3 regions of the Streptomyces sp. NPDC111802 genome follow, and region 2 is predicted to be linked to each of the others. Evidence: riboswitches for the same ligand, from Rfam matches in the RefSeq annotation. Region 2 holds a riboswitch; each other region holds the start of a gene.
The links. A riboswitch is a leader RNA that binds a small molecule or an ion and turns the genes downstream of it on or off. The one in region 2 is predicted to bind cyclic di-AMP.
Positions count from the first base shown of each region.

Region 1: it holds a riboswitch for cyclic di-AMP, as region 2 does, so the genes downstream of both, ACZ7NC_RS01035 (M23 family metallopeptidase) here and ACZ7NC_RS12065 (C40 family peptidase) in region 2, are expected to answer to the same signal.
Region 3: it holds a riboswitch for cyclic di-AMP, as region 2 does, so the genes downstream of both, ACZ7NC_RS17245 (M23 family metallopeptidase) here and ACZ7NC_RS12065 (C40 family peptidase) in region 2, are expected to answer to the same signal.

Region 1 covers NZ_JBVKCZ010000001.1:218,317-227,808, forward strand. The annotation lists gene ACZ7NC_RS01010 (CobW family GTP-binding protein) at 1-669, shown strand, start outside; gene ACZ7NC_RS01015 (DNA gyrase/topoisomerase IV subunit A) at 666-3,122, opposite strand; gene ACZ7NC_RS01020 (hypothetical protein) at 3,439-3,741, opposite strand; gene ACZ7NC_RS01025 (M16 family metallopeptidase) at 3,740-5,092, shown strand; gene ACZ7NC_RS01030 (M16 family metallopeptidase) at 5,089-6,477, shown strand; cyclic di-AMP (ydaO/yuaA leader) riboswitch at 6,701-6,863, shown strand; gene ACZ7NC_RS01035 (M23 family metallopeptidase) at 6,877-7,662, shown strand; gene ACZ7NC_RS01040 (GntR family transcriptional regulator) at 7,846-8,541, shown strand; gene ACZ7NC_RS01045 (HPr family phosphocarrier protein) at 8,731-9,012, opposite strand; gene ACZ7NC_RS01050 (bifunctional acetate--CoA ligase family protein/GNAT family N-acetyltransferase) at 9,190-9,492, shown strand, end outside.
Region 2 covers NZ_JBVKCZ010000009.1:62,955-72,446, reverse strand. The annotation lists gene ACZ7NC_RS12080 (lipase family alpha/beta hydrolase) at 124-984, shown strand; gene ACZ7NC_RS12075 (M23 family metallopeptidase) at 1,202-2,773, shown strand; gene pcrA (DNA helicase PcrA) at 2,860-5,346, opposite strand; cyclic di-AMP (ydaO/yuaA leader) riboswitch at 5,718-5,888, shown strand; gene ACZ7NC_RS12065 (C40 family peptidase) at 5,897-7,096, shown strand; gene ACZ7NC_RS12060 (tellurite resistance/C4-dicarboxylate transporter family protein) at 7,313-8,335, shown strand; gene ACZ7NC_RS12055 (hypothetical protein) at 8,313-8,666, opposite strand; gene ACZ7NC_RS12050 (C40 family peptidase) at 9,170-9,492, shown strand, end outside.
Region 3 covers NZ_JBVKCZ010000013.1:201,984-211,475, forward strand. The annotation lists gene ACZ7NC_RS17225 (GTP cyclohydrolase II) at 1-120, opposite strand, end outside; gene ACZ7NC_RS17230 (MarR family winged helix-turn-helix transcriptional regulator) at 231-746, opposite strand; gene ACZ7NC_RS17235 (dihydrofolate reductase family protein) at 826-1,959, shown strand; tRNA gene ACZ7NC_RS17240 (tRNA-Met) at 2,094-2,167, shown strand; cyclic di-AMP (ydaO/yuaA leader) riboswitch at 2,539-2,696, shown strand; gene ACZ7NC_RS17245 (M23 family metallopeptidase) at 2,708-3,736, shown strand; gene ACZ7NC_RS17250 (aldo/keto reductase) at 3,940-4,884, shown strand; gene ACZ7NC_RS17255 (PrsW family intramembrane metalloprotease) at 4,913-6,301, opposite strand; gene trmB (tRNA (guanosine(46)-N7)-methyltransferase TrmB) at 6,402-7,253, opposite strand; gene lhgO (L-2-hydroxyglutarate oxidase) at 7,419-8,627, opposite strand; gene ACZ7NC_RS17270 (hypothetical protein) at 8,802-8,954, shown strand; gene ACZ7NC_RS17275 (MFS transporter) at 9,036-9,492, opposite strand, start outside.

The sequences.
Region 1 (9,492 bases), on a different contig from region 2:
GCCGACCTCGTCGTGGTCAACAAGCTCGACCGGGCGCCGGACAGTGAGCGGGTCCTCGGGCTGGTGCGCGACCTCGCCGAACGCGCCGCCGTCGTCCCCGCCACCTACGGCCGTATCGACCCCGGGTTCCTTTTCGACTGCCGGCCCAGCGAGGAACGCATCGGGCAGCTGTCCTTCGACGACCTGCACGAGCACACCGACGACGGCGATGAGCACGACGGTCACCACGCTCACCTGCACACCGCCTACGACAGCCTGTCCTTCGTCTCCGAAGATGCCCTCGATCCGCGCCGGTTGATGGGATTCCTGGACAGCAGGCCGGAGGGGCTGTACCGGATCAAGGGATATGTCGACTTCGGCCCCCACGACACCGCGAACCGCTACGCCGTGCACGCCGTCGGTCCGTTCCTGCGCTTCTACCCGGAACCTTGGGCCGACGCCGACGCTGACGCACGTCTCACCCAGCTCGTCCTCATCGGCTCCGGCATCGATTCCGCCGCCCTGGCCAAGGAGCTGGAGGCATGCAAAAGCGACGCCCCGCACGCCGACGAGCATGGCATGTGGGGCGTCCTGCGCTACGTACAAGGCCCGGACGGACGAGGCCCGGACGGACCAGGCCCGGACGGACCAGGCCCTGACACGCAGGGCCTCGACGACCCGTCGGCCTAGATCGGCCCCGCCACCACCGACACCGTCTTGGCCAGCGACACCCCGGAGCCGTCGCGGCGCGGATCCATCTCAGGGAGCTCCACCGGGGTGCCGTTCTTCTGTGCGGCTCGCGCCGGGGTTGCGCCCGCCCAGGCCAGGGACAGACAGTCCTCGCCCTTCAGGAACCGCTGGCAGCGGACACCGCCCGTGGCGCGGCCCTTGCGCGGGAACTGGTCGAACGGGGTCAGCTTTGCCGTGGTCTGGACGGAGTCGTCCAGCGTGCCGCGTGAGCCCGCGACCGTGAAGACCACCGCGTCGGCCGCCGGGTCCACCGCGGTGAAGGAGATGACCTCCGCGCCCTCGGTGAGCTTGATGCCTGTCATGCCGCCGGCGGCGCGGCCCTGGGGGCGGACCTGTGCGGCCTGGTAGCGCAGCAGCTGGGCGTCGTCCGTGATGAAGACCAGGTCCTCCTCACCGGTGCGCAGTTCCACCGCGCCGACGATCCGGTCGCCCTCCTTCAGCGTGATGACCTCCAACTCGTCCTTGTTGGACGGGTAGTCGGGCACCACACGCTTGACGACGCCCTGCGCCGTGCCGATCGCCAGGCCGGGGGACGATTCGTCGAGCGTGGTCAGGCAGACCACCGTCTCGCCGTCCTCCAGGGACACGAACTCCGACAGCGGCGCGCCGCCCGCGAGGTTCGGTCTCGACGCCGTCTCCGGCAGCTGCGGCAGATCGATGACGTTGATCCGCAGCAGCCGGCCCGTGGACGTCACCGCGCCCACCTCGCCGCGGGCCGTGGCCGGCACCGCCGAGATGATCACGTCGTGCTTGGAGCGCTTCGCGTCGCCGTCCTCCGCGAACGGGTCGCCGTTCGCCGTACGGGCCAGCAGATCCGTCGAGGACAGCAGCACCCGGCACGGGTCGTCCGCCACCTGCAGCGATACGGCGGTGACCGGGGTGCCCGCCGACTCCAGCAGCACCGTACGCCGCTCGGTGCCGAACTTCTTGGCCACCGCGGCCAGTTCGGCGGAGACCAGCTTGCGCAGCTCGGCGTCCGAGTCGAGGATCCGGGTCAGCTCGGCGATCTCCTGGTTGAGCCGCTCCTTCTCGGCCTCCAGCTCGATGCGGTCGTACTTGGTGAGACGGCGCAGCGGGGTGTCGAGGATGTACTGGGTCTGGATCTCGGACAGGGCGAAGCGCTCCATCAGGCGCTCCTTCGCCTGTGCGCTGTTGTCGCTGGAGCGGATCAGACGGATGACCTCGTCGATGTCGACGAGCGCCGTGAGCAGGCCCTCGACCAGGTGCAGACGGTCGCGTCGCTTGCCGCGGCGGAACTCGCTGCGGCGCCGTACGACCTCGAAGCGGTGGTCGAGGTAGACCTCCAGGAGCTCCTTGAGGCCCAGGGTGAGGGGCTGGCCGTCGACCAGTGCGACGTTGTTGATGCCGAAGGACTCCTCCATCGGCGTCAGCTTGTACAGCTGCTCCAGGACCGCTTCCGGCACGAAGCCGTTCTTGATCTCGATGACCAGGCGCAGGCCGTGCGCGCGGTCGGTGAGGTCCTTGACGTCGGCGATGCCCTGGATCTTCTTCGAGCCGACCAGGTCCTTGATCTTGGCGATGACCTTCTCGGGACCGACCGTGAACGGCAGCTCGGTGACGACCAGGCCCTTGCGGCGCGCGGTCACGGTCTCGATCTCGACGGTGGCGCGGATCTTGAAGGTGCCGCGGCCCGTCTCATAGGCGTCCCTGATGCCGGCGAGGCCGACGATACGGCCACCGGTGGGCAGGTCGGGGCCCGGGACGTACTTCATCAGGGCGTCCAGATCCGCGTTCGGGTGGCGGATCAGATGGCGGGCGGCGGCGATGACCTCGCCGAGGTTGTGCGGCGGCATGTTCGTGGCCATACCGACGGCGATGCCCGACGCCCCGTTGACCAGGAGGTTCGGGAAGGCGGCGGGCAGCGCCACCGGCTCCCGCTCCTGGCCGTCGTAGTTGGGCGCGAAGTCGACCGTGTCCTCTTCGATCGACTCGGTCATCAGGCTCGTCGCCTGGGCCTGCCGGCACTCGGTGTACCGCATGGCGGCCGGCGGGTCGTCGTTGCCCAGCGAGCCGAAGTTGCCATGGCCGTCGACCAGCGGGACGCGCATCGAGAAGGGCTGGGCCATGCGCACCAGGGCGTCGTAGATCGATGCGTCGCCGTGCGGGTGCAACTTACCCATGACCTCGCCGACGACGCGGGCGCACTTCACATAGCCGCGGTCGGGGCGCAGGCCCATCTCGTTCATCTGGTAGACGATGCGGCGGTGCACCGGCTTGAGGCCGTCACGAGCATCCGGCAGGGCTCGGGAGTAGATGACCGAGTACGCGTACTCGAGGAAGGAGCCCTGCATCTCGTCGACGACGTCGATGTCGAGGATCTTCTCCTCGTACGAGTCGTCGGGCGGCGGGGTCTTCGTGCTGCGGCGGGCCATCGCTGCCGGCTCCTTGCTGAAGCGTTTGACGGATATGACGCGGACCATTGTGGACCGCGGCACTGACAACCACCGACCAGGACCCGATGTTGGCCTCCCGCACGGCGCGTGAGAAGTGTCGCCGACACATGGGCCCGACGGCGACCGAGGGTGGCGATCGGGCATCAACCGTCCAGGTCGACAGGGTGCTTGCCCCCGGGTGGGCAACGTGTCCGGTGCCCTGCCGGCGGGCGGTCCGCGGATGTCGTACTCAGGTCTTCGAGGCCGGCCGCAACGGTGCGCCGATCACGGCGGCAAGCTCACGCCGCGAGAGCGTTCACTCGCCGGAGTGATCGACAGGGAGCCGTGCGAGGCCCTCGGTGAGGGCCTGGACGGAGCACGGCACGCCGGTCACCCGCGTGCCACCGCCACCCGGCACCGGGTACTCGCGCCGAAGATCGCGCGGTGGGCCCGGGCCCAGCAGCAGCGCGGGAATGAAGCCCGCCCCCACGCCCCGCACCCGAGGCGTTCTGAACGGGAACTTCGCCGAGCCTTCGGACGCTGCATACAGTGGCAGGAACTTTAAGCCGAACTGCTCGGCACAACGCAGTGCACGCGACCGGAAGGACACCTTGCCCATGGGTCACACGGCCACACCGGAGGCACAATCCGGCGGCCTCACCGCGACGGAGCACCGACTGGCCAACGGCCTGCGCGTGGTGCTCTCCGAGGATCACCTCACGCCGGTCGCCGCGGTCTGCCTCTGGTACGACGTAGGCTCCCGCCACGAGGTCAAGGGCCGTACCGGACTCGCCCACCTCTTCGAGCACCTGATGTTCCAGGGCTCGAGCAGCGTGAAGGGCACGGGGCACTTCGAGCTCGTCCAGGGCGCCGGTGGCTCGCCGAACGGCACCACCAGCTTCGAGCGCACCAACTACTTCGAGACCATGCCCGCCCACCAGCTGGAGCTCGCGCTGTGGCTGGAAGCCGACCGCATGGGCAGCCTCCTGGTGGCGCTCGACGAGGAGGGCCTGGAGAACCAGCGGGACGTCGTCAAGAACGAGCGCCGCCAGCGCTACGACAACGTCCCGTACGGCACCGCCTTCGAGAAGCTGACCGCGCTGTCGTACCCGGACGGACACCCGTACCACCACACGCCGATCGGCTCGATGGCCGACCTGGACGCGGCCAGCCTGGAGGACGCCCGCGCGTTCTTCCGCACCTACTACGCGCCCAACAACGCCGTGCTGTCCATCGTCGGCGACATCGACCCCGAGCAGACGCTCGCCTGGGTCGAGAAGTACTTCGGCACCATCCCGTCGCACGACGGCAAGCCCGCCCCGCGCGACGGCTCGCTGCCCGAGGTCATCGGCGAGCAGCTGCGCGAGGTCGTCGAGGAGAACGTCCCCGCGCGCGCGATGATGGCCGCCTACCGCCTCCCGACGGACGGCACGCGCGAGTGCGACGCGGCCGACCTGGCGCTGACCGTGCTCGGCGGCGGCGAGTCCTCCCGCCTCTACAACCGGCTCGTGCGCCGCGACCGTACGGCCGTGGCGGCCGGCTTCGGCCTGCTGCGCCTGGCCGGTGCGCCCTCCCTGGGCTGGCTGGACGTGAAGACCTCCGGCGATGTCGAGGTCCCCGTCATCGAGTCGGCAGTCGACGAGGAGCTCGCGCGCTTCGCGCAGGAGGGCCCCACCGCCGAGGAGATGGAGCGCGCCCAGGCCCAGCTGGAGCGCGAGTGGCTGGACCGGCTCGGCACGGTCGCGGGCCGCGCCGACGAACTGTGCCGGTACGCCGTCCTGTTCGGCGACCCGCAGCTCGCGTTCACCGCGGTCAAGCGCGTCCTCGACGTCACCGCCGAGGAGGTCCAGGCGGTCGCCAAGGCGCGGCTGCGTCCCGACAACCGCGCGGTGCTCGTGTACGAGCCGGTCGCCGAGGACGAGGAACTGGAAGCCGCCACCACCGACGAGAACGAGGAGTCGGCCCAGTGACCGAGCTCGCCAGCATGGAGTTCCACCCGCGGCCCCAGGCCGGCCAGGCCCGGCCCTGGGCGTTCCCGGCGCCCGAGCGCGGCAAGCTGGACAACGGCCTGACGGTCCTGCGCTGCCACCGCCCCGGCCAGCAGGTCATCGCCGTCGAGGTGCTCCTGGACACGCCTCTCGACGCCGAGCCCAAGGGCCTCGACGGGATCGCCACGATCATGGCGCGCGCCCTGTCCGAGGGCACCGACAAGCACACCGCCGAGGAGTTCGCCGCCGAGCTGGAGCGGTGCGGGGCCACGCTCGACGCCTACGCCGACCACCCCGGCGTCCGCGTCAGCCTCGAAGTGCCGGTCTCCCGCCTGAGCAAGGCGCTCGGCCTGCTCGCCGACGCCCTCAGGGCGCCCGCGTTCGACGACAACGAGGTCGAGCGCCTGGTGCGCAACCGGCTCGACGAGATCCCGCACGAGCTGGCCAACCCCTCGCGCCGTGCCGCCAAGGAGCTCTCCAAGGAGCTGTTCCCGGCCACCTCGCGCATGTCCCGCCCGCGCCAGGGCACCGAGGACACCGTCGCCGGCATCGACTCCGCGGGCGTACGCGCCTTCTACGAGCGGCATGTACGCCCCGCCACCTCCACCGTGGTGGTCGTCGGCGACCTCACCGGAGTCGACCTCGACGCGCTGCTCGGTGACACCCTGGGCGCCTGGACCGGCTCCCCGGCCGAGCCGCGGCCCGTTCCGCCGGTGACCGCGGACGACACCGGGCGCGTCGTCATCGTGGACCGTCCCGGCGCGGTCCAGACGCAGCTGCTCATCGGCCGTGTCGGCCCCGACCGGCACGACCGTGTGTGGCCCGCGCAGGTGCTCGGCACGTACTGCCTCGGCGGCACCCTCACCTCCCGCCTGGACAAGGTCCTGCGCGAGGAGAAGGGCTACACCTACGGCGTGCGCGCGTTCGGGCAGGTCCTGCGCTCCGCCCCGGACGGCACGGGCGCGGCGATGCTCGCCATCAGCGGCTCCGTCGACACCCCGAACACCGGCCCGGCTCTGGACGACCTCTGGAAGGTCCTGCGCGGTGTCGCCGCCGAGGGGCTGACCGACGCCGAGCGGGACTTCGCCGTGCAGAACCTCGTCGGGGTGGCACCGCTGAAGTACGAGACCGCCGCCTCCGTGGCGAACACGCTGGCGGACCAGGTCGAGCAGCACCTGCCCGACGACTACCAGGCCACGCTGTACCAGCAGCTCGCCGCCACCGGCACCGTCGAGGCCACCGCCGCGGCCGTGAGCGCTTTCCCGGTTGACCGTCTGGTGACGATCCTCGTCGGCGACGCGGCCGAGATCCGGGGGCCCGTCGAGGCCCTCGGCATCGGCGAAGTCACCGTCGTGGCAGCCGAGTAGCCGGACTTACGACGCCACGCGTGCGGAGGGGCCCTGGTGACGAAAGAGTCACCAGGGCCCCTTTGTGCCCGAATTGCCGAGAGGTATGCCCGAATTGAGGAGAGGTTGCCTGTCTGGCCTGTGGGATGCGCTACAAAAGCCCTGATCCGTTTGGGGATTGAAAGATGCCCCGTTTAGCGTCTTCCGGGCTGTCCGTCAGGCAGTGCGCCGCACCCGCGGCACCGGACAGCCATCGCCGAGTCCCCGTACGGCGCGAGCCAGGGGAGCCGGGGACCCATCGAAGTCCCTGGGGTGAATCGGACGCCCGCGCAAGCGCGAGGGGGTCCGTAGGAGACCTTCCTGCTCCGAACCCGTCAGCTAACCCGGTAGGCGAGAAGGAAGGAAAGGATCAGCCACTCCATGGCGTTCACCTGCGCCACCGGGAAGAACCGCCCCACCGGGAAGCATCGTCGTCCCAGCCGGTTCGAACGCACCACCGCCCGCGCGGCCGGCGTCGCCGCGCTCACCGCCACCGGTGTCATAGGCACCCTGGCCGCTCCGGCGCTCGCCGCCGAACCCGCCGCGGAGCAGACCGGCCTCATACCGGTCATCACCGTCGAGAACTCGATCGCCGACCAGCTCGACGCCCAGGCCGCAGCCCAGGAGCGGGCCGCCGAGCAGGCCGCCGCCGCGAAGAAGGCCGCCGTGGAGGCCGCGCGTCTGAAGGCGGCCGAGAAGGCCAAGCAGGAGCGCGCGGCCAAGGAGCGCGCCGCCCGTGAGGCCGAGCGCAAGCGCCTGCTGTCCTACGTCGCCCCGATCGCCAACTCGTATGTCTCCACGGGCTACAAGTCCGGCGGAGCCATCTGGTCCTCCGGCAGCCACACCGGCATCGACTTCCACGCCGCCAGCGGCACCTCCGTCCACGCGGTCGCCTCCGGCACCGTCGTCGAGGCCGGCTGGGGCGGGTCGTACGGCAACAACATCGTGATCAAGATGAACGACGGCACGTACACCCAGTACGGCCATCTGTCGTCCATCGGCGTCTCGGTCGGTCAGACCGTCACCCCCGGACAGCAGATCGGCCTGTCCGGCGCCACCGGCAACGTCACAGGGCCGCACCTGCACTTCGAGGCCCGCACCACGCCGGAGTACGGCTCCGACATCGACCCCGTCGCCTACCTGCGCTCGCACGGCGTGAACGTCTGACGGCGTCGCACCTCCCCGAAGCCCCGGCTCCCGAGCCGGGGCTTTCGGTTTCCGAACCGATCCGCTGACCAAAAAATATCCATGGATTCCGGCCCCCCGTCGGAAATTCCGGCCGGTTGCCATAGAGTCACTGCGAACACGTCATTCGTCGACGTTTCACGGGGATTAAAGCGGAGGTCGGTCATGCGTATTCCGGCGCATTCGGTGTGCACGGCGATCCGGGACGACATCGTCGCCGGTGTCTACGAGCGTGGCGGCCGACTCACCGAGGAAGTCCTCGCCCGCCGCTACGGCGTCTCCCGCGTCCCCGTCCGGGAGGCTCTGCGGACCCTGGAGGCGGAGGGCTTCGTCGTGACCCGTCGGCACGCGGGCGCGTGCGTCGCCGAACCGACCGAGCAGGAGGCCGCCGACCTGCTGGAGATGCGCACCCTCCTGGAGCCGCTCGGTGCCTCCCGGGCCGCCCAGCGGCGCACCGAGGCCCATCTGAAGGTCCTGCGCGGCCTGGTCAGGCTGGGCCAGGAGCGGGCCAGGCGCGGAAACAGCGAGGATCTGCGCTCCCTGGGCAACTGGTTCCACGAGACGCTGGCCCAGGCCTGCGGCAGCCCCGGCCTGACCTCGGTGCTGACCCAGCTGCGCCACAAGATCGCCTGGATGTACGCGGTGGAGGCACCGGCCAACCCCGTGGAGTCCTGGACCGAGCACGGCGCGATCGTGGACGCGGTGGCGCGCGGCGACGGCGAACGCGCCCGCGCGATCACAGCGCTGCACACCGAGCGCGGGCTCCCCGGGCACCGGCTGCGGTTCGGCTCCGGCGGAGAGCGCACGGAGCGTGTGAGGAATTCGCAACATCCCGTAAACATGCCGAGCCTGCGGCATTAACAAGCGCGCCGTATACAAAGAGGAGATATTTGGCGGCGGTGAATTTCCGCTGCCCTTTTTCGGGTGTGCCGTTAATTCTCGTGACGGCCTGCGGCAAAATCATGGCCGCCGATCGAAAACAGCGAAGCCGCGCCCGCCGGAAAGGCGGGCGCGGCTTCACCGTTCGCTACGGATACCCGCTCAGGTCGTTCAGACCGTCTCGGGCAGCTCCTCGAGGCCCTCGGCGACCAGCTTTGCCAGTCGGTCGAGGGCGGCGTCCGCGCCCTCGGCGTCGGAGGCGAGGACGATCTCCTCGCCGCCCTGGGCGCCCAGGCCCAGAACGGCCAGCATGGAGGCCGCGTTGACGGGGTTGCCGTCAGCCTTGGCGATCGTCACCGGGACGCCTGTGGCCGTGGCGGCTCGGACGAAGATGGAGGCGGGGCGGGCGTGAAGGCCCTCGGCCCAGCCGACGTTGACGCGGCGCTCAGCCATGTGATGCTGCCCTTCGGTTTTCAGGGTTGTCTAGACCAGTTTCCCACACCCGTGAAGCAAGCCGGACGGGACGAACGTCCCGTCCTCGGTGACCGTCGGGTCGCGGCCTCGACCCGACGTTCGTCCTCCACAGACTGCCTCGCGCCGTTGTCGTACGCGAGCCGTACTCTGGGCCCCATGCAGAGCGCCTCGGACCGGCACGAGTACCCCGCCCACTGGGAAGCCGACGTGGTGCTGCGCGACGGCGGCACCGCGCGCATCCGCCCCATCACCGTTGATGACGCCGAGCGCTTGGTCAGCTTCTATGAGCAGGTCTCGGACGAGTCGAAGTACTACCGCTTCTTCGCGCCCTACCCGCGACTGTCCGCGAAGGACGTCCACCGCTTCACGCACCACGACTTTGTGGACCGGGTGGGACTCGCGGCCACGGTGGGCGGCGAGTTCATCGCCACCGTACGCTACGACCGGATCGGCGCCGAC
Region 2 (9,492 bases):
CAGCGCGCGCCTCGCTTGCCCCACGCGCCCTCCTCATGCCTCGTCGGCCACCTCCGTCGCGACTTCCCACGAGGGCACACGGGGGCCGGAGCCGTCCTCCAACGTGCCGCAAGGAGGTCGGCCATGAAGGTCACCGGGGCAGTACTCCCGTTTCTCCCGCTCTACCGGCATCTGCTTCCGAGCAGGCTCGCCGGCCTCTCCCTGGCCCTGCTGAAGGCGACCGCCCTGGAGATCGCGATCCTCGCCGGGCACCTGCTGCTCTACCCATCCGGCATCACACAGGAGCGCCGGACCACCCCCGACCTCCCCACACCCGACACCGCCCAGCTGCCCACGGGGGCGAGGCCCCCCGTCGTCCTGCTGCACGGCTTCATAGACAACCGCTCCGTCTTCGTCCTGCTGCGGCGCAGCCTCGCCCAGGACGGCAGGCACCAGGTCGAGTCGCTCAACTACTCACCCCTGACCTGCGACATCCGCACCGCCGCCGAGCTGCTCGGCCGACACATAGAGGGGATCTGCGAGCGCACCGGCAGCAAGCAGGTCGACATCGTCGGGCACAGCCTCGGCGGGCTGATAGCGCGTTACTACGTTCAGCGCCTCGGCGGCGACCACCGGGTCCGTACGCTCGTCACGCTCGGCACGCCGCACTCCGGCACCCGTGTCGTCCCGCTGGCCAACGCGCACCCCATCGTGCGCCAGATGCGCCCCGGCTCACCGATCCTCGAGGAACTGACCCGCCCCGCATCCGGCTGCCGTACGCACTTCGTGAGCTTCTGGAGCGACCTCGACCATCTGATGGACCCGCTGGAGACGGCCTGCATCGACCACCCGGACCTGATGGCGCAGAACGTCCGCGTGAGCGGTGTCGGTCACCTCGCCCTGCCGGTGCACCCGGCCGTGGCGACCGGAATACGGCAGGCCCTCGACTCCGCACAGACGACAACCGAGGTCGCAGCCCACCCCGACGGCCTCACGGTGGCGTAACGACAGTCGTCCAGCATCGAACAATCTTCGAACACAAGGCCAAACTCGCGCCCACAGTCCGCCAAAACACGGCCGAATGCCCGTTTCCTGCGCGAGCGAAACCTGCGGAAGATTGTCGTGCCCGCGTACTGCCGGGTACAGTCGCCGCACTGCTCTGGCAGCCCCTGTTGTCGAGGCGAGAGAGAAGTTGGTGAACGATCGTCACCCGTCGGGGACCATGACGTCTCCGGCTTCGGCTTCCGACGCCGCCTCGGCGCACTACGCGTCGTACGGCACGCAGGAAGCCCACTACGGTGACTCCACCACGTACGGCGCCTACGACGCCAACGGATATGCCACCGCCGGCCACACCGCCCCGACCTTCGACGCCGACCCGCTGTTCGGCAGCCTTCCCGGCGAGGGCACGGGCGCGTACGACGCCACGCAGTGGTCCACGGGCAGCCACCACACCGCGCACTACGACGCCTATGCGGGCCAGCACCAGGCCGCCTATGACACCGGCGCGTACGACAGCGCGGCCTGGACGACCGAACACGAGCGGCTCGCCTTCGTCCCGCAGCAGGCCAACGGCCATGACGTCTCCGGTCAGTGGGACGCGAACGCCTGGCTCCAGCCCGACCAGTCCGGCACCCCGGCCGACCAGACCCAGCACTGGGAATGGGGCACGACGGCCTTCGACACGGGGGCGTACGACGCCACCCAGTGGAACTCCGACGGCACCGCGGCGCGGACGACCGACGACTACGAGCAGTCAGCAGAATCCTTCGACCAGCAGGCGACGGCGCACTTCGAGCAGATCGAGCACGGCTCCCCCACGGCCTACGAAGAACACTCTGCCTACGAGGACCACTCGGCGTACGAAGAACACTCGGCGTACGAAGACCCGGCGGCCTACGACGAGCACACGCCGTACGAGCACACCCAGTACGACGACCCGGCCCAGCAGGAAGCCGAGTTGAGCGCCACGGGCGAACTCCCCGCCGTGGCCCCGCTCCTCGACGACCAGGAGGAGTCCACCCCGGCCCCCTCCTCGCGCGCCGCCTCCCGCAGCGGGTCGCGCTCCCGTCGCCGTACGCCCCCCAAGCGCTCCGCGCTGCTGACGATCGCCGTGCCCTCGGCGTGTGTGATGGGCGTCGCGGGCATCGCCGCCGCCTCCGTCGGCACGCTGACCGACGACAAGGACGCGTCCACGCTGGCCGCGGAGGGCGAGGCCGTGAAGCCGTCCACCGCGAACAACAAGCTGGACACCCAGCTGGAGAGCCTCTCCGCCGGCGTCGACGACTTCGCCGACCGGGCCAGCCGTACCCAGGAGCGCATCGACCTCAAGGCCCAGCAGGCGGCCGAGAAGCGGAAGGCCGCCGAGGAGGCCGCGCGCAAGGAGCGGCTGCGCCCGAAGTTCGCGGTCCCGGTCGCACAGCACGGCCTCAGCGCCTACTTCGGCCAGTCCGGCATCAACTGGATGTCCGTGCACACCGGTATCGACTTCCCCGTCTCCTACGGCACGACGGTGATGGCCGCGACCGACGGCACCGTCCGCACGCAGTGGAACAGCGCCTACGGCAACATGATGATCGTGACCGCGAAGGACGGCACGGAGACGTGGTACTGCCACCTCTCCACCTACCGCGTGGCCTCCGGTACCACGGTCAAGGCCGGCGACCCGATCGCGTACTCCGGCAACTCCGGCAACTCGACCGGCCCGCACCTGCACTTCGAGGTACGCCCCGGCGGCGGCTCGGCCATAGACCCGCTGCCCTGGCTGCGCAGCCACGGGGTCGACCCGACGTAAACGACGCCACCGCCTCGCGCCCCCGCCCTTCAGCGGGGGCGCACTTGTCGGTACTGGCGCTTCGCCACCGGTACCAGAGCTTCGCGCTAGAGCTTCTCCACGGGCGCGTACCGCAGCAGCAACCGCTTCGGCTTGGTGTCCCCGAAGTCGATCGTCGCCTCGGCGTTCGCGCCGGTGCCCTTCACACCCGTCACCGTGCCGAGCCCGAACTGGTCGTGTGTGACACGGTCACCGACGGCCAGCTGGACGACCGGCTTCTCGGAGGTGCGGCGCGTGGCGAAACCGGACGCGCCCGAGGCCGAGGAGCGCGAGCGGGACGACGACAGCGAGGCGGCGACCCCGGACGCGGGCCCGGAGGAGACCGGCGAGGTCGCCCCCGTGCGCTTCCAGTCGACATGCGCCGCCGGGATCTCCTCCAGGAAGCGGGACGGCGGGTTGTACGACGGCTGCCCCCACGCGCTCCGCATCGACGAGCGGGTCAGATACAGCCGCTCACGCGCGCGCGTGATGCCGACGTACGCGAGCCGCCGCTCCTCCTCCAGCTCCTTGGTCTGGCCGAGGGCGCGCATGTGCGGGAAGACGCCGTCCTCCATGCCGGTGAGGAAGACGACCGGGAACTCCAGGCCCTTGGCGGTGTGCAGGGTCATCAGGGTGATGACGCCCGAGCCGTCCTCCTCCTCGTCCGGGATCTGGTCGGAGTCGGCGACCAGCGCGACCCGCTCCAGGAAGTCCGAGAGCCCGCCGGGCGCCTCGCCCTCACCCGATTCCTGCTCGAACTCCAGGGCGACGGCCGCGAGTTCCTGAAGGTTCTCGATGCGGGTCTCGTCCTGAGGGTCCGTGGAGGCCTGCAACTCGGCGAGATAGCCGGTCCGTTCGAGGACCGCTTCCAGGACGGTCGCCGGTCCCGCGCCGGACTCGACGATCGTACGGAGCTCCTCCATCAGCGCGTTGAACCGCTTGACCGCGTTGGTCGACCGCGCGGCCATGCCGTACGCCTCGTCGACACGCCGCAGCGCCTGCGGGAAGCTGATCTTCTCCCGCTGTGAAAGGGCGTCGATCATCGCCTCGGCGCGGTCACCGATGCCACGCTTGGGGACGTTGAGGATCCGTCGCAGCGGCACGGAGTCCTCGGGGTTGGCCAGCACCCGCAGATAGGCGAGTACGTCCCGGACCTCCTTGCGCTCGTAGAACCGGACCCCGCCGACGACCTTGTAGGGCAGCCCGACGCGGATGAAGACTTCCTCGAAGACACGGGACTGGGCGTTCGTACGGTAGAAGACGGCGACGTCGCCGGCCTTCGCGTCCCCCGCGTCGGTCAGTCGGTCTATCTCGTCGGCGACGAACTGCGCCTCGTCGTGCTCGGTGTCCGCGACATAGCCGGTGATGCGCGCGCCCGCGCCCGCGTTGGTCCACAGGTTCTTCGGGCGGCGGGACTCATTGCGCTCGATGACCGCGTTGGCGACGGTCAGGATCGTCTGCGTGGAGCGGTAGTTCTGTTCCAGCAGGATCGTCGTCGCGTCCGGGTAGTCCTCCTCGAACTGGAGGATGTTGCGGATGGTGGCGCCCCGGAACGCATAGATGGACTGGTCGGCGTCGCCCACCACGCACAGCTCGGCGGGCGCGAGGTCGTACTCGCTGGGCGGCACGTCGACGGGGTGCTCGCTGGTCCCGACGAGCTCGCGCACCAGCGCGTACTGGGCGTGGTTGGTGTCCTGGTACTCGTCCACGAGGACGTGCCGGAAACGACGGCGGTAGTGCTCGGCGACGTCCGGGAAGGCCCGCAGCAGATTGACCGTCGTCATGATCAGGTCGTCGAAGTCGAGGGCGTTGGCCTCCCGCAATCGCGACTGGTACATGGCATAGGCCTGCGCGAGGGTCTTCTCGAAGCCGTCCGTCGCCTGGGCGGCGAAGTCCTCCTCGTCGATCAGCTCGTTCTTCAGGTTGCTGATCTTGGCGCTGAAGGACTTGGGCGGGAAGCGCTTGGGATCGAGGTCCAGATCACGGCACACCAGCGCCATCAACCGCTTGCTGTCGGCGGCGTCGTAGATCGAGAACGACGACGTGAACCCGAGCTTCTTGCTCTCCCTGCGCAGGATGCGCACGCACGCGCTGTGGAAGGTCATCACCCACATCGCGTTCGCACGCGGGCCGACGAGCTGCTCGACGCGCTCCTTCATCTCACCGGCGGCCTTGTTGGTGAAGGTGATCGCGAGGATCTGCCCCGGATGCACGTTCCGCTCGGCCAGGAGATGGGCGATGCGATGGGTGAGCACACGCGTCTTGCCGGATCCGGCCCCGGCCACGATGAGCAGGGGGGTGCCGGAGTGGACGACGGCGGCGCGCTGGTTCTCGTTCAACCCCTCCAGCAGCGCCGCGGCGTCGATGGCCGGCCGCGGGGCGCCGTCGCGGTAGTAGGCGTCCCGGTCCGGCGGCACGTCGAACTTCCCACCGAACAGATCGTCCGGAACCGGCTCCGGAGCGTGATCGCCCTCGGGCGGTGGTGGCGGCTCTTCCTCATGGGCCCGTGGGGCCTGGAGGTCCGCCAGGAAGCTGTCGTCAAAGAGGCTGCTCATCGCTCTCCGAGTCTAGGCGGCCCCACTGACAGCCCGCCGCCACCCCGAGAACATCACACGTTCCGAATCCCGACGATCTTCCGGGACACCCGCCCGAGAGCCCCTCACCCCCCGCGACCAGCCCCTTACAGCAAGCGATCGACCAGGCCGAGCGATCAAATACCGCAACAAATAATGCGAAACAACCCACCCACCACATAAGTACTCAAACAGTCCCGCACTCCCCCGAATCAGCTGCTCCTGATACCGCCTCGCCTCAAGGTCACGAAAATGTATCGGGCATATCGAACATCAACCTTCACAGGGGCCACACGAGTTGGCTACCGTGCCGGACAGGCCGTACGACCCCCACCGGCGATCGACGCCGGGCCGCACGGCCTCCGCCGAGTCCGGCGCGCCCGCACGGCGAACCGGAGCCGGGGACCCACCGAACTTGGGGTGAATCGGCCCGACTTCCCATCCGGGAACGGCCGTAGGGCAACCCTTCCGAACCACCCGCCCGAACCCGACAGCTAACTCGGTAGGCGGAGCATGGAAGGAGTCGCCTCCCTTGGCGTCGCACCGCAAGTCGCGTCCCGCCGGTACGCGCGTAGCAGGCATACGGACCCCCGCCCTCGCCACGGCGGCCCTCACGTCCGTCGCCCTGCTGTCCCAGACGGCCAACGCGAGCCCCTCGACGGACGACAACCCCAGCCTCGAAGAGGTCGAGAAGAAGGTCGACGACCTCTACCGCCAGGCGGAGTCGGCGACCGAGAAGTACAACGCGGCCAAGGAGAAGACCGCGAAGCAGCGCCAGCGCGTCGACACCCTCCTCGACGACGTCGCCCAGCGCACCCAGAAGCTCAACGAGGCACGCGAGGAACTGGGCCGCTCCGCCGCCGCCCAGTACCGCACCGGCGCCACCGCCCCCGACACGGCGACCTTCCTCCTCGCGGACACCCCGCAGGACTACTTCGACCAGAGCCAGCTGATGGGCCGTATGACGGACCGTCAGAAGGAATCGGTCGACGAGTACTTCACGCAGCAGTCAGCGACCATGAAGAAGCGCAGGGAGGCCACCCAGAGCCTCGAGACGCTCACCGAATCGCAGAACGACCTCCAGACCGCCAAGACCACCGTCCAGCAGAAGCTCTCCGACGCACGCGAGCTCCTCTCGAAGCTGACGGCGGAGGAGAAGGCCCGCCTCGCCGCGATCGAGAAGCGCAAGCAGGAGGAAGCCGCGCGCAAGGCAGCCGAACTGGCCCGCCAGCAGGCGGAGGCCGAGCGCCAGCGCCAGGAAGCCGCGCAACAGCAGCAGGAGAGCACGGCGCCCCCGTCCGACTCCGGCACCTCGGACTCGTCCTCCTCGGACCCGTCCTCCTCGGACCCGTCCTCCTCGGACTCCTCGTACGCCACCAAGGCCGAGAAGGCCCTGGCCTTCGCCCGCTCCCAGATCGGCAAGCCGTACGTCTGGGGCGCCACCGGCCCCGACTCCTACGACTGCTCGGGCCTCACCCAGGCCGCCTGGAAGGCCGCCGGCGTCGACATCCCGCGCGTCACCTACGACCAGGTCAACGCCGGCACCACGGTCTCCCTCTCCAGCGCCCAGCCCGGCGACCTGGTCTTCTTCTACGACGACGTCACCCATGTGGGCATCTACATAGGCAACGGCATGATGATCCACGCCCCGAAGCCCGGCGCCTACGTCCGCGAGGAGTCGATCTACTACGACGGGGAGTCGTCGATCCACAGCGTGGTCCGCCCCGCCTGACACCCGTCCTCTCCCGACCACGCGCGCGGGCCGCTCGTAAGGCCACGCGCGCGTGGCACGCACAGACACAGCGGCCATGCCGCGAAACGCTAAGGCGAGCCGAAAAGCACCCGTACCCCACCGCCCCCACACACACAGACCACCGCAGGCATCAACGCGCACCCACCCCCCGCGCGCCCCACCCCCATCCCCCACCCCACTCCCTAGCATCGCCCCATGCGCGCCACCACCACCCGCACCTCCCCCCTCCACACCTGGTGGTCGCGGCGACCCCCCGCAGCCGGCGCCGCCGTCATGGCAACCGGCATCATCTCGGTAGCCCTGCACCAGACGGGCTACGAGACCCTGTCCCGCATCGCCCTGGCCCTCGCAAGCGCAGCCTGGCTCGCCCTGGCGGGGGATTTCACCGCCCGCCTCCTCCGGGACCGCCCCAGATGGCTCAAGGAGGCAGCCACCCCGGCCGCCCTCACCGCCGTCGCGGCGACAACAGTCCTCGGCACCCGTTTCAGCACCCTCGGCTGGCAACCCCTCGCCCAGGCGCTCCTGGCCCTAGCGGCCCTGCTCTGGCCAGGCATCCTCATCGCCGTCGTACGCGACTGGCACCGCCAGATGCCCGGCGGGGTCTTCCTCGGCTGCGTGGCCACGGAGGGCGTAGCCGTCCTGGGCGCGACACTCGCCGCATCAGAGACAAAGGCGTGGCTCGCCCACACCGCACTCGTCCTGTTCTGGCTGGGCCTGGTCCTCTACGCCGTCGCCCTCACCTGCTTCGACCCACGCCAGATCGCCCACGGCGCCGGCGACCACTGGGTGGCAGGCGGCGCCATGGCCATCTCCGCAATGGCCGGCGCGCAGCTTCTCGCCGCCGACACCCCCGGCATTCACCTCTGGAACGAGGACGACACCGACGTCCTGCGCACGGTGACCGTCGCCCTGCTCGTACTCGGCCTGGCCTGGTACGCCGTCCTGCTCATCGCCGAGTTCGCATGGCCGAGGCAGCGCTACGACGTACGCCGCTGGGCAACCGTCTTCCCGATGGGAATGACGGCGGCGGCAACCCTCTTCGTCGCCTCCGCCGTGGACGTCCCCTGGCTCGAAACCCCCGGCGAGGTGCTCCTCTGGATCTCGGTGGCGGCGTGGCTGGCGGTCGCCACAGGCGCCGTACGGACCTATACCGGCCCAAGAACCCCGCAGACCCCCGGGCCCCCCGGCACCGGCGTCACGTCCACAACACGGCGATGAAGACGTTCGCCGTGGTCAGCAGCCCGACCACACCGAACAGACTCTTGTCCACCTTCTCCTCGTCCCGCTTCACATAGACGAGCCCGAGGATCACTATCAGCAGCGCCAGCTTCACGCCGATCTTGATGTTGTCGACGGACTGGTCGTCCGCCTGATTGAGGCCGACGAGGATCACACCGGTGACCAGCATGGTCAGCGCGCCGTGCAGCATCGCGGGGACGAACCGGGCGGTGCCCTGACCCATCGCCTTCATCTGGGTGAAGAAACCACCGAGCAGCGCGGCGATACCGATGATGTGCAGACCGACGAAGAGATGGATGAGTACGCCCATGGAGCCGGAGCCTAACCACCACGAAAAACCCACCCGACACCGCCCCGCGCCCTCCCCGATCTCGCATATATGCGCGCCATAGCACCCCGCCACCCCTGCGCAATCCCAAACCGCCACATCGGTCAGCACCCAGCGTGAACCAGACGACCCCATCCCGGGATCACGCTCACTTACGGTCACCGACGGTCCGCTCCCGGCACTTCCGCACAACGCGTCACCGGCCCGCCACGGCGAGGTTTAGCGTCCTCCACCAGGTGACCGGCTCCCCACCGCCGCCCGGGCCAGGGGCGGCAGTCGGCCACCACCGCCGAAAAAGTCCGGCGGCGGCCCGCTCCCCCTGTGCGAGCCGCCGCCGGACGCGTAACCCGCCCCGGGCGGTCGTACGTCGCTCCCCCCAGGCGCCCGTACACCCGCCGCTCCTCCGGGGCGGGAGTACGCCACCGTCCGCCGCCCCAGGCGGACGCCCGGGACGAGGCGGTCGTACGAAAGGACGTGCAGTCCACGTGGCAGCGCACCGAAAGCCCCGCCGACGCACGGTCGGCGGCATCGGCGGCAATACGGCCCGCACGGCATGGACCATCGCACTGGCGGGCGCGGCGACGGCGACGGGTTTCGACGGGACCGGGCACGCCGAGCCGCAGCTGACACCGGCGCAGGTGAAGGCGAAGGTGGACAGGCTGTACCAGGAGGCGGAGGTCGCCACCGAGAAGTACAACGGGGCGAAGGAGAAGGCGGACGCGGCCGAGCAGCGGATCAGGACGCTCCAGGACGAGGCCGCTCGCAAGACGGACCAGCTCAACTCGGCGCGTGACGCGCTCGGTTCGAT
Region 3 (9,492 bases), on a different contig from region 2:
CAGGCCGTCCGCCAGGCCGTGGAAGGTGACGAGTTCGGCGTCGACGCGGTAGCCGTCCTGGAAGCGCAGCGGGACCCGGACGCGGGCGCGCTGGGTGGCGGCGGCGGGGAAGTCGGGCATGCGGGGTCTCCGGGTTCCGTGCGTGGCCATCTGCTTCAGATTTGAATCAGCAGCTCGGCCAGGACCCTACCCCATGCTTTAAATTTGAAGCAACAGATTTGTCGCGCGGATCACGAACAGGGCTTGTTGGAGCGCCTGCGCCAGGGCACGTCGTCCGGGGCGGCATGCGCGTCCTCCCCGTGGAACCCCTCGCCGATCGCCGTGAAGATCTCCTCCAGCTGGCCGACCTGCTCCGGGGACAGTCGGTCGAAGAGCAGCGACCGTACGGTCTCGACATGACCCGGGGCCGCCTGCTCCAGGACCCGCATCCCCTGGTCGGTGAGGGCCGCGATGCTGCCCCGCTTGTCCCAGCGGCAGTCCTCGCGCCGCACCAGGCCGTCCTTCTCCAGGCGGGTGACGGCGTAGGTCAGCCGGCTACGGGTGATCTTCAGCCCCTCCGCGAGGTCGGTCATGCGCAGTCGGCGCTCCGGGCTTTCGGAGAGCGTGGCGAGGATGGAGTAATACACGTGAGGCATGCCGGCCTCCTGCTGGAGCTGCCGGTCCAGCGCGTCCTCCACGAGCGCGGCGGCGGCGATGTACGCGCGCCAGGCGCGCTGCTCCTCGGGGGTGAGCCAGCGAGTCGTCATAGGACCAGTGTAGGTTTGTTTCAAAGTTGAACCAAGACCCAGACCGTATAGCCAGACCGTAGAGTCGGAGAGCGCGCCCATGCCGTCGTACCCCTACGTCCTGCTGTCCGCCGCCGTCTCCCTGGACGGCTACCTCGACGACACGACTCCCGACCGCCTGCTGCTGTCCAGCCCGGCCGACTTCGACCGGGTCGACGAGGTGCGGGCCTCCGTGGACGCGATTCTGATCGGTGCCGGCACGATCCGGGCGGACAACCCGCGGCTGCTGGTGAACTCGGCCGAACGGCGGGCCGCGCGGGTGGCGGCGGGGAAGCCGGAGTATCCGTTGAAGGTCACGGTCAGCGCGACGGGCGAGCTGGATCCGGCCGCGAACTTCTGGCACACGGGCGGCGACAAGATCGTCTATACGACGGCGAAGGGCGCGGAGCGGCTGCGGCGGGCGCCGGTCGAAGCGGACGTCGTCGCGCTGGGCGATGAACTGGACTGGCGGCCCCTGCTGGCGCATCTGCGTGAGGTGCGCGGCGTCGAGCGGCTGATGGTCGAGGGGGGCGGCAAGATCCACACCCAGCTGATCCAGCAGGGGCTGGCGGACGAGTTGCAGCTGGTGCTGGCGCCGCTGTTCGTGGGGGATGCGCGGGCGCCGCGGCTGTTCGGGCCGGGTGGGTATCAGGGTGGACGGCTGCGACTGGTCGAGACGCGGCGGATCGAGGACGTGGTGCTGATGCGTTACGAGCCGACGGCGCCGGGTGCCGGTGAGCTTCCCTCCGCCGCGGATCGGCACTGGCTGGGGCTGGCGTGCGAGCTGGCGGCGCAGTGCCCGCCCTCAAAGACGGCGTTCAGCGTCGGGGCGGTGGTGGTGGCGGCCGACGGGACGGAACTGGCGCGCGGGTACTCCAGGGAGGGCGGTGATCCCGTGGTGCATGCGGAGGAGGCGGCGCTGGCGAAGATCCCGGCGGGGGATCCGAGGCTGGCGTCGGCGACGGTGTACAGCAGCCTGGAGCCTTGTACGCGGCGTGCGTCGCGGCCGGTGCCGTGTGCGCGGCTGATTCTTGAGGCGGGGGTGCGCAGGGTGGTGACGGCTTGGCGGGAGCCGGACACGTTCGTGGTCGGAGCCGATGGGAGCGGGGTGCTGGCGGGGGAGGGCGTGGATGTGGTGGTGCTCGCGGAGTACGAGGAGCGGGCGATGGCACCGAACGGGCATCTGCTGGGCTGAGGCCGGGCTTCTTCTCGCCCCCGCCGCCCTTGCCCGTCCCGTCCCTGGGGGCCGCGCCCCCAGACCCCCGCTCCGGCCCTGAAAGAAAGGCGTGTGCTTCGGGTCCTGCGGATGGCGTACTATGGATTCAACGACGCGGGGTGGAGCAGCTCGGTAGCTCGCTGGGCTCATAACCCAGAGGTCGCAGGTTCAAATCCTGTCCCCGCTACTGAAGGCTCAGGGCCGGAACTGATCAGTTCCGGCCCTGAGTGTTTTCCCGGCCGGCACGCCCGGCCGTCCGGCTGCCGTGTACGACCACCTCACGCCCACGGACTTCACCGGCGCCCCCTTCTGCAGGTGACCTTGATCGTTGTCACCAGATGTGATCGGGCGAGCGCCCTCCGCATAACAACTGACATACCGTCAATACCTGTGTGATTCCTGAGCCTTGGCCAACTCGCCCGATTTGGGCCACTGATGACCCGTAAGTCCAGGCGAGAATCGTTAATGATCAAGTGGAACAGCTTGGAATCCGCACCCCGCGTCTATTAACGTTCGATAACGCAGCGCGGTCGTCCCAGCCGTCACAAGAGGCGGCTCCGTGCGCACGCGCCGAGTCCCGCAAGGGAGCCGGGGAACCACCACCCTGGGGTGAATCGCACGGATTCCGCCGTGGAAGCACGGTTGGTATACGCGCGTAGGAGACCTTCCTGCTCCGAACCCGTCAGCTAACCCGGTAGGCGAGAAGGAAGGAAAGGAGTACGCCCACGTGGCGTCAAACCGGCCTGCTCCGCAAGCCCCGTTCGTGCCGAGCCAGCGCACCACCGACACCTTCGGCTACGACAGCTACCGCACCGACGAGGGCCCGTTCGAGGAGTGGAACCCCACCGCGGAGTCCATTCGTCCCGTTCGTGGCAGGCACCGCGTCTCCAAGCAGCGCGGCGGGGGACTCGCCCGCAGCTCCACGGTTCTCGGCGTAGGCGTCATAGCCGCCGTCGGCGCGGGCGGCATGGCCAGCGCGAACAGCGGCAAGCCGCCGGTCGCCATCACCATGCCCGACCTGCCGCTGATCTCCGACGACGACTCCTCCGAGGCCGCCGAGGACACGGCCACCGCCCTCAGCACCATGGGCGAGGCCACCGAGCAGACCGCTCAGAGCGGCTCCGACGCCGGCGAGGCGCTGCGCAGCCGGATCATCGCGCAGGCCGAGCTCCAGCAGGACCAGATCGACAGCAAGGCCGCCGCCGCTGCCGTTGCCGCCGCCGAGAAGGAGGCCGCCGCGGCCGCCGCCAAGGCGGAGCAGGAGGCCAAGGAGAAGGCCGCCGCCGCGAAGGCCGCCGCCGAGGAGGAGGCCCGCAAGAAGGCCGAGGCCGAGCGCCTCGCCGAGCTGGCCAAGCAGTACACGCTGCCGACCTCCTCGTACACCATCACCTCGACCTTCGGTCAGGCCGGCGCCTACTGGTCCTCCGGGTACCACACCGGCCTCGACTTCGCCGCCCCCACCGGCACGCTGATCAAGGCGATCCACTCCGGCACGGTCACCTTCGCCGGCTGGGACGGCTCGTACGGCTACAAGACCGAGATCACCCTCGACGACGGCACCGAGCTCTGGTTCGCGCACCAGTCCTCGATCAGCGTCAGCGTGGGCCAGAAGGTCAACACGGGCGACGTCATCGGCCGCGTTGGTGCCACGGGCAATGTGACCGGCGCCCACCTGCACCTCGAGGTGCACCCCGACGGCGCCACGAACGGCATCGACCCGATGGCGTGGCTGCAGGGCAAGGGCCTCACGCCCTGAGGTCGTGAGGTCCTGAGGCCACGAGACCCTGAGGTCCTGAGTCCCTTGAGGTCCTTGAGAGGCGTCCACTTCTGAACCCCCGGCAGTCCTGACGGCGTCCCCCCGACGTCAGGGCTGCCGGTTTTCGGTGTGCCAGGAGTGTTTACCGGGACTTTGTCGCAAGCTCGGAATGATCGGCTCCGGCACGGCAGTTGACGTAGAACATGACTTCTCTTCGCAAGCTCGGCTCCTCCGACCTCGAGGTCCACCCGCTCTGCCTCGGCGGCAACGTCTTCGGCTGGACCGCCGACGAGACCCAGTCCTTCGCCGTCCTCGACGCGTACACAGAGGCGGGCGGCAACTTCATCGACACGGCCGACGTCTACTCGGCGTGGGTCGAGGGCAACGCGGGCGGCGAGTCCGAGACGGTCATCGGCAACTGGCTGACGGCACGCGGCAACCGGGACGATGTCGTGATCGCCACCAAGGTCAGCCAGCACCCCGATTTCCGGGGCCTGAGCGCGGCCAACATCAAGGCGGCCGCCGACGCCTCCCTGCGTCGCCTGGGCACCGATCACATCGACCTCTACTACACCCACTACGACCAGCCGGAAGTGCCGGTCGAGGAGATCATCGGCGCCCTTGACGAGCTGGTGCGGGCGGGCAAGGTGCGGCACATCGCCGCGTCCAACATCTCCGCCGAGCGCCTCGCGGCCTCCCTCGCCTTCTCCGACCGCGAGGGCCTCGCCCGATACGTGGCCCTCCAGCCGCACTACAACCTGGTCTCCCGCGACACCTACGAAGGCGACCTGCAGAACCTCGCCGAGCGGGAGGGTGTGGCGGCGGTCCCGTACTACGCCCTCGCGTCCGGTTTCCTCACGGGCAAGTACCGCCCCGGTACGACCGTGGACAGTGCCCGCGCCCAGGGTGCCGGCCGGCACGCCGAGACCGAGCGGGGCCGACGGGTGCTGGCCGCCCTGGACGAGGTGGCCGGGTCCCACGAGGTGCCGGTGGCGACGGTCGCGCTGGCCTGGCTCGCGAACCAGCCGACGGTCGCGACGCCCATCGCCTCGGCGCGGACGGTGGAACAGCTTCCGGCGCTGCTGGGGGTGGCGGAGCTGAGGCTGACGGAGGAGGAAGTGGCGAGGCTCACGGAGGCGTCGGCCTGAATCCGCCTCTCCTCCTCGACCACCACCGCTACGTCCGGTACGGGTTGTAGCTGGGGTACGGCGCCGTCGGCCCGTACCCGGGCCCGTACCCAGACCCGTACTCGGGCGCGTACCCGGACGCGTACCCAGGCCCGTTCACCTGCCCGTACGGCTGCCAGTGGACGGGCTCGGGGCCCGCGTACCCGTACCCGTACCCCGTCCATGCCTGCGCGGCCACCGCGTGCTCCAGCGCCGGCCGTGCGAACTCCCGCCGCGCCCACAGCTCGTGCAGCAACTCGTGTTCCCGTACGACGTAGTCCGCGCCGGCCCGTCCGCGGCGGCCCCGGTGCCGTAGGAACGCCAGCGACGTGGCGTAGGCCTCGTACCGTGCCACGGTCCGCGCCGCCGGCCGGCCCCCTCGGCGGCGCGCGTACTGCCGGGCCACCCGGCGGTCCCGCATGGAGCCCAGCGCGAACGGCTCGCTCGGGGACAGCCACCCGGCGACGACGTAGGCGGGCAGTTCCTCGCGCACGGTCCTCAGCTCACGCTGGCGGGTCCAGATCACCAGCCAGGTCAGCAGCCCGAACACGGGCACCATCAGGGTCGCGTACACGGCGAAGAAGCCGTACTCGCCGAAGGTCGAGGAGCCGTTCCACAGGGCGTGCATGCCCATGGCGAGCAGCAGGCCGAAGAGGGGCAGAAGCACGCGCCGTACGTGCTGACGTTCGCCGGACAGCGCGGCGATGCCGAAGCCGATGCCGGTCAGGACGGTGAAGAGCGGGTGCGCGAAGGGCGACATGATCACGCGGACGAAGAAGGTCGCCGCCGTGACGGAGGCGATGCCGCTGTCGCCGGTGAGCTGGTCGGTACCGAAGGCGGTGCCGAGGTAGAGGATGTTCTCGGTGAAGGCGAAACCGGTCGCGGTGACCCCGGCTATCACCACACCGTCGACGATCCCGGTGAAGTCGCGTCGGCGGAAGAGGAACACGAGCAGGACGGCCGCGGCCTTCGCCAGCTCCTCCACGACGGGCGCTATGACGGTCGCGCCGAGGGTGTCCGCCTGCGACGGATCGGCCGTCGCGGTCGCTATCCATCTGGTCGCGAAACTGTTGGCGACGATCGCTATCAGCGCCGCCGCGCAGGCACCCCAGGCGAAGGAGAACAGCAGATTGCGCCAGGGCCCCGGCTCGACCCGGTCCAGCCACCGGAACGCTGCCACGAGCAGCGGCACGGGCAGGACGGCGAGCCCGAGCCCGACCAGGAACCCCTCGGTGCCGGTCTGCTCGCGCACCAGGGCGAGGATGACCAGCCCGGAGAGCGCGAGCAGGGTGCTGAGCGCGCCGTAACGCACCCAGCGCTTGTGCCACCAGTGCGCGTGCCGCACTGCGCCGCCGGTGGGACCGGTGGGGTGCGTCGGGTACGGGGGACAGGTGGCCACGGCATTGACCCTAACGAGGCAGGGGCGCCGCCCGCAGCAGCGCGAGTGGGGCTCGGGCGCCGGTGGGGGGCTGCTGTCGGTGCTGTTCTTCCGGCTGCTCCTACCGCTGTACGCGGCGGAAGAGCAGGTCGTTCACGACATGACCCTTGTCCAGTCCCTGGCCCTCGAAACGGGTCAGCGGCCGGAACTCGGGACGGGGCGCGAAACCGCCGTCGGACCGGGTGTTCTCGAAGTCGGGGTGCGCGGTCAGCACATCGAGCATCTGTTCGGCGTACGGTTCCCAGTCGGTGGCGCAGTGCACCAGGGCGCCGGGTCTCAGCCGGGTCGCGGCGAGGCTGAGGAACTCGGGCTGGATGAGCCGCCGCTTGTGGTGGCGCTTCTTGGGCCAGGGGTCGGGGAAGTAGACGCGCAGCCCGTCGAGCGAGTCGGGGGTGAGCATCTCGCGCAGCAGGATGATGGCGTCGCCGTTGCCCACGCGGATGTTGCTGAGCCCGTGGTGGTCGGCGAGGTTGAGGAGGTTTCCCTGCCCGGGGGTGTGGACGTCGACGGCGAGGATGTTGGTGCCGGGGTCGCCGGCGGCCATCTGCGCGGTCGCCTCCCCCATGCCGAACCCGATCTCCAGGACGACCGGGTTCTCGTTCCCGAACAGCTCACCGAGATCGACGACGCACTGCCCGTCGATGTCCAGGCCCCACTTGGGCCACAGCCGCTGCAAGGCGTCCGCCTGCCCCGCGGTCACCCTGCTCCGCCGCGGCTGGAAACTCCGAATCCGCCGCTCGAAGTGCGACCCGGCAGGATCGGCCTTGGGCCCGTCGGGGAACCGCGGCTGCCCCTTGGCCCGGGTATGCCGAACGGACACACCGGGCACGTGAGGCGCGAGCCCGCCTCCGGTCTCGGTCGGACCGGGGACGGCGAGCTGGGGGGCTTCGGGGGCGTTTAGGGAGTCAGACACAGTGGGGTCGATTTTACGGGGAGCGCGATGGGGCGGACCCACGGCCACTTCCCCGGGCGGGCCAGCACCTTTCAGCGCCGGTCCAGCCAATCCCGGCCCGGGGCGGCAGCCCCCGGAAGAGCAAAACCCGGTGCCTGCACCCGGCCCGATCACACCGGCGCCTGATCACACCCCCTCCAACACCGCCAACGCCCTCCGAGCCACCTCCCGCCCGATCGGCAGCGAAGCGGTGGCCGCGGGACTCGGCGCATTGAGCACATGCACCGCCCGAGGCCCCTCCCGAATCAGAAAGTCATCCACCAGCCCCCCGTCCCGCAAAACGGCCTGCGCCCGCACCCCCGCGGCCGCCCGCACCAGATCATCGGCCGTCACCGCGGGCAGCAACCTCCGCACCGCCCCCGTGAACGCCCGCTTGGACACCGACCGCCGCAGCTCCCCCGCCCCGTAGCGCCAATGCCGCCGAGCCATCCGCCATGCCCCCGGCCAGGAAACCGTCGCCCCGACCTCCCTCGGCCGTACGACCCCCCACCCGTACCCCTCCCGGGCCAGCGCCGGCACCGCGTTCGGCCCGATGTGCACGCCCCCGTCGATCCCGCGCGTGAGATGCACGCCGAGGAACGGAAACGCCGGATCCGGCACTGGATACACCAGCCCCCGCACCAGCTCGGGTCGCGCCAGCGAGTAGTACTCCCCCCGGAACGGCACGATCCGCACCTCCGGCTCGTCGCCGGTCATCCGGGCCACGTCGTCGCAGTACAGCCCGGCACAGTTCACCAGCACCCGGCCCCGCACGACGTCGCCACGCGTCGTCCGTACGGCGACCCCCAGCTCCGGCCGCCGATCGACCCGGTCCACCCGCGCGCCGTACCGGATCTCCGCCCCCGACGCCTCGGCCAGCTGCCGTGCCACCCCGACGAAGTCGCACACGCCCGTCGTCCCGACGTGTATCGCGGCGAGTCCGCGCACCTCGGGCTCGTACTCCGCGATCTGCGCGGCGCGCAGCTCCCGTACCGGAATGCCGTTCTCCCGTCCGCGCTGCACCAGTGCGTGCAGCCGTGGCAGCTCCTCGCGCTCGGTCGCGACGATCAGCTTGCCGGTGACGGCGTGCGCGATGCCGTACTCCGCGCAGAACTTGACCATCTCGGCGGCACCCCGCACCGCGTACCGCGCCTTCAGGGACCCCGGCCGGTAGTAGATCCCGCTGTGGATGACCCCGCTGTTGCGCCCCGTCTGGTGCCGGGCGGGGCCCGGCTCCTTCTCCAGCACGGTCACCCGCGTGCCCGGCGCGGCACGCGTGATCGCATACGCCGTGGCCAGCCCGACGATCCCACCGCCGATGACCAGCACGTCACAGTCGTAAGCGAGCGTCCGCACCTGCTCCACCTCCCGGTTTCGATAATGCACTGCGCCACTGACAACGCACTCAAACCCTCCGCGCCGCCGCGTCCCGAAGGGAGTGCGGGAGCCGCGCACCTCGGCGGGGAGATTCCGACGGGGAAGCTTCGGCAAGGGCGGGAGACCCGGCCACTCGTCCGCCGTGATCCAGCCATGGCGAGTTCATGCGCAGCGGCTCGCGAGCACCCTGAAGACGAGCAGGAGGCCGCCTTCAAGGACGGCTGCCGTCCGATCGCCGAGGGCAGGTGCTGCTACGCCCTCGACGAGCTGGAGCGCTGCTTGGGGCGCACGGACAGCGCGTCGTAGCGGCCCGGTGCGGGCAGGACGGAGTCGGCGGCGGCCCGGGTCCGCCGGGCCGCCGCGCACCGTGCGCGGGGGAGGGCACGCTCAGGCCGGTGCCATGAGCAGCGGCCGCGCCCTCTCCCGCAGTTCGACCACCCGGGGCTCGTCGCCGTACGGCTCCAGGCGGTGCAGCAGATCCTTCACGTACTCCGTGGTGCGCGCGGACGATATCCGCCCCGCGACCTCCACCGCCCGCACGCCCTGCTCGCATGCGGCGTCGAGATTGCCCGACTCCAGTTCGGCGACCGCCGAGACGACGAGGCGCAGCCCGTGCGAGCGTACGAACTCCTCCGTCGGCTTCGACAGCGCCTGCTCGGTGAACCGCCGTACCTGGCGCGGCGCCTTGAGGTCCCGGTAGCACTCCGCGGCGTCCGCGGCGAAGCGGTCGTAGGAGTAGAAGCCGAGCCAGGACGGGTCGTGGTCGCCCTCCCGGGACCGCTCCAGCCAGCCCTCCGCCGCCTTCAGGGCGGCGCCGGCCGCCTGCGCGTCACCAGCGCGCGCG